DNA from 3 places in the Salinicoccus sp. Marseille-QA3875 genome. Region 3 is predicted to be linked to each of the others. Evidence: predicted binding sites of a transcription regulator. Region 3 holds the regulator's gene; each other region holds the start of a gene.
The links. The regulator NrdR, encoded in region 3, represses ribonucleotide reductase genes. The targets are predictions, from matches to a motif close to AACACNATATATNGTGTT.

Region 1 (3,216 bases), 1.1 Mb from region 3:
ATCGTGGACAGACGCAGGTCTTCATCTGCGTTCACTTTTTTAGTATCCAGGAATTCAGGCAGATCGTAGTGGAAGATGTTCAGATAGACGGCACCTGCACCCGGACGCTGACCGAGCTGGTCGGCATAGCCGAATCCGCCTTCCAGTGCTTTTGCTACAGGAAGCACCCCTTTTGCCACGCCTTCAATGCCTTTGATCGCTTCACCGCGTGCACGGAGTTTGGACAGGTTGATTGCCACACCCCCGCCAATCTTACTTAACTGCTTGGCAGTTGAATCGATATAGTTGATCGAGTTCAGGCTGTCATCCACTTCAAGAAGGAAACAGGACACCATTTCACCGCGGCGCGCACGCCCGGCATTTAAAAATGTCGGTGTTGCCGGCTGATAGCGCTGTTCAATCATTGAATTGATCAGACGTTTCGCCTGGTCTGTGTTACCTTTGGACAGATACAGGCTCACAATGACGACATGTTGTTTGTAATCTTCCAAATACTGTTTTTTATCGTTTGTTTTTAAAGTGTAGTCTTTAAAGAATTTACTTGCCGCCATATAGCTCTTGAATTGAAAAGGAAGTGAATCTGCATAGTCTACAATCTCAGTAACCTGCTCTTCTGTATATTCTTCGAACAAGTCATAGTAAAAGTCATTGTCCACCAAATAATGCAGTCGCTCAAGCTCTGTCTCGAAATGAATCGTTTTATCCTTCACTTCCTCCATAAATACTTCCAATGCTTCGATATCTTTATGGAGTTGGTAAAAGCCTGATTCATCTCTCTTCGTCACTTCATTATTGAGTTCAATATGATTGTACTTCTTCTCGTCTAATACTTTCATTAATACTCCCTGCCTTCTCTTTAAATGATTCTCTTTCGCTCCCGGTGCCATGCAATTCAAATTTCATCAGCAGCGGCACTTTATATTTCTGCTGGATGTGCTCCCCTGCTTTAGCGAAGTTGCTGCCCCAGTTACGGTTTCCACTGGCTGCCACAGCCTGTAATCCTTCACCATTAACATCCAGGAAATGTTCTACCGGAGCCGGTACACCGCCAAATCCATAAGTGCTCGTGACAAGTATATAAGGTTCTGTTATCTTTTCGTTTTTGTTCGCCGCTTTAATCTCGTATAATTCAAATCGGTCTCCAATATCAGAGCCATTTACGAATCGCCTGACATTGCCGGTCATGGAGTAGAATGCGATCAGCATACCATCCATCTCCCTCCTTAGATAATCCTACCATAAAACAAAGAAATCGAACATACGTTCGAAGTCATTCCAACCATCCCGTCTTTTCGACAGACAGTACTTTATTTTAATTTAACACAATATGTGGTGTTTGGAAATATTTCGGCACACCATATATTGTTTTCTTATGTTCTATCTTGCCACAATAAAAATAATTTATCAATGGTAAAAGACTGGAATTTCAATAAGTTTCATCGCTTATTTCTGTCACTGAATTCATCTAATCGTTGGGATATCTATGATATACTGATTCAGTAAATCTTTAATAATTTTTTTTGCATTTTTATTTACATTACTTTTAATGAAATTTAATGCAATCATAAAATAAGGGAGCTTTGATGTTTTATGAGCAATACTACAAAAGGCATTATTGCATTGCTGATTTCTTCGCTTGGTTTCAGCCTCATGTCCTTCTTTGTGAAATACAGCGGTGACCTGCCGACTGTCCAGAAAACGTTCTTCAGAAATTTCATTTCCATGGCCATTTCTTTAGCCCTGGTCATTTATTATAAAGAAAAGCTTTTTGGCCGCAAAGAAAACCAGGGGCTGCTGCTGCTCAGATCAAGTTTGGGATTGCTTGGTGTGCTGCTTAACTTTTTCGTCATCGACCGCATGGTCTTGAGCGATGCCGAAATACTGAACAAACTGAGCCCGTTCTTCACCATTCTGTTATGTGCAATCTTTTTAAAGGAATACATAAGAAGATTCCAGATGATTTCAATCATTGTCGCTCTGGTGGGGGCAGTATTCATCATCAAGCCGTCAATGTCGAGCGACACCGTATATGCTCTGCTCGGTATACTCGGTGCAATTCTGGCTGCTGGTGCGTATACGGTGCTGCGTGTACTGGGCAGCCGTGAAAAGTTCTATACCGTCGTCTTTTATTTTTCGGGGTTTTCAACGGTAGCCCTGCTCCCGTTTTTCATCTTTCAATATGAACCGATGACTTTCGAACAGTGGATCATGCTGATTCTTGCAGGCATATTTGCAGCCTTCGGCCAATTCGGACTGACAATCGCATACAGCTTCGCACCGGCCAGGGAAATATCGATATTTTTCTATTCGACGATCATATTCACTGCACTTTTGAGCATATTCATTCTGAATGAAGTGCCGGACATGATGTCGGTCATCGGATACTTCATCATATTTGGCGCCAGCTACTACATGTTCATGAAAAACCGTGCGCCAAAAGAAGAATTCTGATTCGGCCATTAAAATAACGATCAATTCGAACTTGAATTTGATCGTTATTTTAATTTTTCTGCGGTGACTTATGCTTTGAATTTTTATTATGTGCTGATAACCTTTCTTTGTGCTGCCTGATCACTTTCAGGAAATGCGGACAGTAATGCTTCAGCTTATAGTTACCCACGCCTGCCAGATGCACCATGTCCTGTTTTGACATCGGCAGCTTTTTTGCAAACTCTTTCAGAACGGAATCACTGAATATACTTTCCTCATCCACTCCGTATTTTTCAGCCAGTGACCCTCTTTTCTCCAACAGTTTCTGAAAAAGTGCTTCATTCGGTGAAGAGGCTGTGGAAACATTCACTTTTTCCTTGAACTGCTTTCTGAAAGGCACGGTATATATATCTTTGTTCTCTTTCAATATATAGAAACTGAGATCCACGAGATATAAATAATCATTTTTATAATGCACATGACCGTTTAAAATGAGTTCATCCAGAATATGGTGGATTTCTCCGGTCAGATAATTTTTCATGAGTCCGAAATAGCGGGACCGGTCCAGCCCGTTGAAAAGAATATTTTCGCTTCTTTCCCCTCTCAAAATCTGGATGATGTGCTCTTTCGTCAAAGGTGTCCCGGTATCCTGAATAACGTTCAGAACGGTCTTTGCTTCCTGCTTCATATTGTAAGTGCGGTCATTGCTCAAACAGTTCACGCAATGTCCGCATGATTTCACATATTCATCCGCATCGAAGTACTTGACCATGAAACTCATCAGAC
Region 2 (3,216 bases), 1.4 Mb from region 3:
CGTGTGGAAGAGCTGACCCGCGGGAAGCTCCAATCCGCCAAATCCGATAAAAAATATAAAGAAGTCCAGAAAATCATCGCAGAGGCCGAACAGCTGCTCCAATACCAGCATGATGAGTACAGCTATCACCGTTCTAACGAGGAGGGGCTGCGGCACTTGAATGATATCCGGAAAGAACTGCAGTTCATCAAAATCTATCTGACATATGTCGGCAATCTGATATACATCCCCCGCACTCTGAAATTGGAATTCTCTCCAAAAGAACTGGAAGTGCTGGAGAAAGTACTGCCGCTGATCAACGAAGATATGTCAGTTCTTGATATCGAACATCCCGTACTTGAAGAATTGCACGGATGCATTCTGGAACTCGACGGGGATGAGGTGTTCAAGGCCCATCTGCTCAATGAAATCATCATATTATTCAGAACGTTGATCAACCATGACAGGACGACTGAAATGACGAATGAAAAAGAGGATGCTGTGTGACTGCCCTGCCATTGTGGCCCGGCAGTTTTTTATTCTTAAATTGCTCTCAATGTGATAAATTTAAATTATATTAAGGAGTGAAAACTATGGTGATGGAGTTTAGGGAAAAAGATTTGGATTTACAAAATATTATTGCCGATGAGGTCAATAAGTATTTAAAAAGGGATTTGGGTACTATGGCAGCGACTAAGCGGGCACCGCAGGAACTGATTGATAAGTATGAAACCATGGAAGTGCCTGAAAAAGGTCGTGATATTTATGAGATCATGAATGAGCTTGATAATGAAATACTGGAATATATTCATCGCGGTAATCATCCCCGGTCGTTCTCGTTCATCCCGGGGCCGGGGTCCAGATTATCATGGCTGGGTGATATTTTAACAACGGCTAATAACATTCATGCATCCAACTTTAAAAATGCGACTTTACCGATCAGTATCGAGCGGAATCTGATCAATTATTTTGCTGAAAAACTTGGTTTTAAAATAAAACCGGCCGGCGGTGTGTTCGTCTCCGGGGGCTCTATGGCAAATCTGACTGCGGTTGTCACTGCACGTGATGAAAAAATCGCGACTAAAGAACTGTACAAAGCGACAGTCTACATATCGGACCAGGTCCACCATTCATTGAGCAAGGCTTTTCATACAGCTGGAATCCCAAAGGAGAATGTGAGAAGGATTTCTGTCGATGATGATTTTAAAATGAATGTAGATGAATTATCAACAGTGGTAAATAAAGATATTGAAGAAGGCATGAAACCGATTCTCGTTGTGGGGACTGCCGGAACAACGAATACAGGTGCTGTGGATGATATAGGAGGGATGGCTGATATTTGTGCGGCACATGATCTATGGCTGCACATCGATGGTGCTTATGGTCTCTCCCATCTGCTTTCTACTAAAGGCAGGAAGCTGTTCCCCGGAATTGAACGTGCAGACAGTGTCAGCTGGGATGCGCATAAGCTTTTGTTCCAGACATACAGCTGTGCAATGGTCATCGTAAAAGACAAGCAGCATCTGCTGAACAGTTTCAGCGAGCAGGCGGAATATCTGGACGATATTCAAAGCGACGATGATGTCATTGATCCTGAAATGATCGGTATGGAACTCACCCGCCCTGCCCGCGCAGTAAAATTGTGGATCACATTGCAGGTATTGGGTGAAGAGCAGTTCAAGGCACGCATCGATTACGGGCAGCAGCTTGCGGAGTATACAGCAGAACGTGTCGAGGAGATGGAAAACTGGCAGATCATATCACGGCCGAGTCTGTCGATATTGAGTTTCAAATATGTCCACCCGAATCTGAATGAAGCCGAAAACAATAAAATACTTTCCAATGCAGCGCAGCGAATGGCCTCTTCCGGTTATGCGGTGACTTATACGACAGAATTGAATGATCAGAAAGTCATCCGCATGTGTACCATCAATCCCGAAACGACAAAAGAAGATATTATGGGCACGCTCACGCGTCTGGATGAGTTTGTAAAAGATGAAGTGGATGGAATATGAGCACTGATTGATGTCACAATTGACATATTTGAACGTTAGAAATGACCATTTTATGAAAAAAGGATATGCGCCTCTTTAAACACAATATATTGTGTTAGATTTATCAATAAGTCTACATATTGTGTTTAGGAGGATGTATATGCAAACATTGGAAAAGAATTTGGACAGTCTGATAACGTATAAGCCTGAAATAGTGAACGAGAACGCGAACAAAGACAGTAAAACTTTTAATACATTCAGGGATCTGACCGCCGGGGTGGTGGCAAAATCATATGCGCTTAAAAAAATGCTTCCAAAAAATGTTTCAGAAGCGCATCAAAGCGGTGATATTCATTTTCACGATTTGGACTATCATCCGTTCCAGGCGATGACGAACTGCTGTCTCATTGATATAGAAGGTATGCTCACAGAAGGTTTTCAGATGGGGAATGCGAAAGTCACGTCGCCAAAATCAGTTCAGACTGCTGCTGCACAGATTATTCAGATTATAGCGAATGTCTCCAGCAGCCAGTACGGCGGGGTGACCGTCGACCGCTTTGATAAGACTCTGGGTAAATATGCCAGACTGAATGAAGAGAAACATCGCAATATCGGTGAGGAGTTCGTGCTGCCGGAAAAATTGGAGCAGTATGTCAAAGAACGTGTGGAAAAGGATATTAAAGATGCTGTACAAAGTTTTGAGTATGAGATCAATACGCTCTATACTTCAAACGGTCAGACGCCATTTGTCACAATCGGATTCGGTCTGGGTACGGATAAATACAGCAGAATGGTGCAAAAAGCAGTACTGCAGACGAGAATGGACGGTCTGGGTGCTGAGAAATTTACAGCAATATTCCCGAAACTTGTATTTGCTTTGAAAAAAGGGGTTAACCTTGATAAAGAAGATGTGAACTACGATATTAAACAGCTTGCATTGGAGTGTTCGTCAAAACGTATGTACCCGGATGTATTGAACTATGACAAAATTGTCGAGCTTCTTGGCGATTTTAAAACTCCGATGGGCTGCCGTTCCTTCCTGCCAGAGTGGACGGATCCCGCAACTGGAGAGAGTATTAATGAAGGACGTGCCAATCTTGGGGTGGTGACACTTAATTTACCAAGAATATCAATAGAGGCAAAAGGCAGCAAAGAGAAATTCTGGAAGAATTTCCATCAGAAAATGAATCTGATGCATGATGCCCTTGTCTTCAGATTAAAACGTCTTGAGGACGTCACCAGT
Region 3 (3,216 bases):
AACTCGTCGTTTCTGACTTTGATCGGGCACGGTGTATAAAACATGTTTGCACGGTCGTTCCTTATATCAATATTGATGATATACCCGTCGGGATGGTTTTCACATTCCCCTTCACTGTTCTCTTTGCATTCGGATGGCTGATCAGCATAATGCTTTAAAGTGATCAAGTCGTTTTTTATCATGGAAGCGGTCAGAGGCGTTTCTTCATCATTGATCAATTCCACTATTTTAGGGTTCTGAATCAGTTCCTGATATATGCGCTCATTGTTTCGCTCTATTTTTTTATTATTTTTAATGAATTGATTAATCGGCTCCATACTATCACCTGTTTTTTCTAAATTCCTCAATCATCTTCTGCAGTTCCGGGTCATCTTTTGCAGTTTTCTGTGACTGGTTCGTTCGTTTCTTTTTGGTTGCCGCCGGCTCTTTATCTTTCTTTGCAGGCTGCTGCTTACTTTTCGACATCCACTTCGGTGCCTGTTCGCCCTGGCGCTCTGACGGCAGGTATCTCTTCTTTCTCTTCTCCTGCTGTTCCTGGTACTCTTTGATGGATTCAATCGCTTCTTCGGCAGACTGATATCCCTTTTCAACCCAGTTGTTCGCAACGGTCATCGTATAATTATAAGGCAGTTCGCCCTGCATTTTCAAAAATACATACTCAAGCAATATATTGATGACGCCGTGATTGAGCGGCGTATTCACAATGATATCCGTCACCAGCTTCAAATCGATGTCCGTTGGAGAACCATTCCTTAAGTCTCTCAGCCTGTCGATAGGATTCGTGTCATGCAGCATCTTGATATATTCTCTGTCTTCTTCTTTTGAACCGGTGTCTTCCTTTTTCCCTTTCTCCTCGAGAACAGGGCTGACCTGCCTGGATTCGGCCTGGAAATACTTCCTCGCTTCATACTTCAGCTTTGCTTCATCGATGCCGTGATAATTCGACGTGGCTTTGAGCAGTATATTCTTCATGTCATAAGCATTCAGATTGAACAGTACACTCAATTTGACAATAAGCATCCGGATATCTTTTGTAAAAAACTTCCGGTCGATGATCGTCCCTTTCAAATGGGTGAATAGTACTTCAAAATCAAAATCATCAAGATCGACATTGACGCCGCCGGAAACTGTCCGGCCTTTAAAGTTTTCAGCCGGCAGTGTATAGCTGTCGTCATTCTGATGATTGAAGACGTCTGTGAATTTCATCGTTACTTCCGAAATGTTTTCCGGCAGTTCAGGATACATCAGCCGTTCTTTTTTTATTTTATACTGCTCATTGCCCACTTTACCATACAGATACATGCTGAGCATCGGATCATTTAAAAATGATTCCGCACTTAATGGCAGCAGCAGTTCATAGACAAACAGATCTTCATGCGTGTGATTTGATACATAGCTTTTCAGCAGACCGATCGCTTCCAGTTTTTTCAACCTTTCCAACAAATCTGAAAGTGATATGGACAATGCATCCATGAATTCTTTATGGAAACGGATGGTCAGCGGCTCGTAATGTGCCGTGGATTCGAACATATAAATGTATGTCATGGCCGTATCTGCACCGATCAGCGGCAAATAAAGTTCATTGATCACTTCCATGTTGTCGCTGCTTAAGGTCATCGGACGGTACACTATGAATTCGGTATTCGGTTTCAGGCGGTTATTGATGTTCATTGCTATTACTACCCTTTGTCAACTGATTCAAAGTTTCCATCAGCTGGTCAATATCCTTGAATTCTTTATAAACTGATGCAAACCGGACATATGCAACCTGGTCCAGCGTAATCAGTTCTTTCATGACAAACTCGCCGATATCATTTGATGATATTTCAGCCTTGTTCAGATTTCTTAAGTTCGCCTCTACCCTGTCTGTACGTTTCTCGAGCTCTTCGTAGGGAATGGCCCTTTTCTCACACGCTCTGAGCAGCCCGGCAAGTACTTTCTCTCTATTGAAGACTTCTCTTGTACCATCTTTTTTAACAACGACCAGAGGTGTGACTTCTACACGTTCGAATGTAGTAAATCGAAACCCACAATTTTCGCACTCACGGCGCCGTCTGATTGTCGACATTTCATCCGTATGGCGTGAATCGATCACTTTGGAGTTACTATGCTGACATTGTGGACATTTCATAAACGATCACCTCTTTTAAAGAATTTCTTCTATTATATCAAATTTTATTCATTCTCTATACTAAGAAAATAAAAAAGACCCAGAACATTGTTCTGAGCCCTCTGCCGGTTAAAGTCCGTCTGCAATTTTTTCTGCAAGTTCTACTGTGCGCTTCGAGTAAGCCCACTCGTTATCGTACCATGCAAGCACTTTAACTTTATTATCATCCATAACCATCGTCAGACTTGCATCGATGATTGAACTTCTTGCATCCGTATTGAAATCTCCCGATACAAGCGGTTCATATGTAACACCGAGCACACCCTTCATTTCACCGTCCGCATACTTTTCAAAAGTGCTGTTCACTTCTTCAGCAGTCACATCTTTATCCAGATCAACAACCAGGTCTACAAGTGAAACGTTCGGCGTCGGAACGCGGAGTGCCAGACCGTCAAGTTTACCCTTCAGCTGAGGCAGCACTTCTCCGAGCGCTTTTGCTGCACCGGTCGAAGTCGGTATGATGTTTTCAGCCGCTGAACGTGCACGGCGTAGATCCTTATGAGGATTATCTATTGTCTTCTGATCATTCGTATATGCATGGACAGTAGTCATCAATCCATTATTGATACCGAACTCATCATCTAATATCTTTGCTACAGGCGCTAAACAGTTCGTTGTACATGATGCATTTGAAAACACATTGTAATCATCGACACTTAAACTTTCATCATTTACACCGACAACAACCGTCTGAACATTTCCGCCTTTAGTCGGTCCTGTCAGGACAACTTTTTCAGCACCGGCTTTTATATGACCGGAAGCGCCCACTTCGTCATTAAATTTGCCAGTCGCTTCAAATACAATATCTATTCCCAAATCCGACCATGGTAGATTTTCAGGGTTACGATCACTCGTAATCTTTACTTCATGACCATCAACTACAAGGGCACCCACTTTTGGCTCAACCTTTTTCTGCCACTTCCCGTGAGTTGAATCATAATTAATTAAATGGGCAAGTGTTTCAGCAGGATAGCTTGCATTGACTGCAACAACCTCTAAATGTTCAGATTCTGATGCAATTCTGAATACCATTCTACCTATTCTTC

Region 1: nrdI (class Ib ribonucleoside-diphosphate reductase assembly flavoprotein NrdI) is a predicted target of NrdR. The motif match lies at 1,320-1,337, and genes of this name have one in related genera.
Region 2: nrdD (anaerobic ribonucleoside-triphosphate reductase) is a predicted target of NrdR. The motif match lies at 2,073-2,090, and genes of this name have one in related genera.

Annotation. Positions count from the first base shown of each region.
Region 1 covers NZ_CM143103.1:1,688,439-1,691,654, reverse strand. The annotation lists gene nrdE (class 1b ribonucleoside-diphosphate reductase subunit alpha) at 1-836, opposite strand, end outside; gene nrdI (class Ib ribonucleoside-diphosphate reductase assembly flavoprotein NrdI) at 799-1,206, opposite strand; gene ACY8DT_RS08680 (DMT family transporter) at 1,591-2,451, shown strand; gene recQ (DNA helicase RecQ) at 2,501-3,216, opposite strand, start outside.
Region 2 covers NZ_CM143103.1:1,437,439-1,440,654, forward strand. The annotation lists gene ACY8DT_RS07300 (FUSC family protein) at 1-486, shown strand, start outside; gene ACY8DT_RS07305 (pyridoxal phosphate-dependent decarboxylase family protein) at 579-1,994, shown strand; gene nrdD (anaerobic ribonucleoside-triphosphate reductase) at 2,134-3,216, shown strand, end outside.
Region 3 covers NZ_CM143103.1:33,976-37,191, forward strand. The annotation lists gene dnaI (primosomal protein DnaI) at 1-317, opposite strand, end outside; gene ACY8DT_RS00185 (replication initiation and membrane attachment family protein) at 322-1,671, opposite strand; gene nrdR (transcriptional regulator NrdR) at 1,658-2,131, opposite strand; gene gap (type I glyceraldehyde-3-phosphate dehydrogenase) at 2,240-3,216, opposite strand, start outside.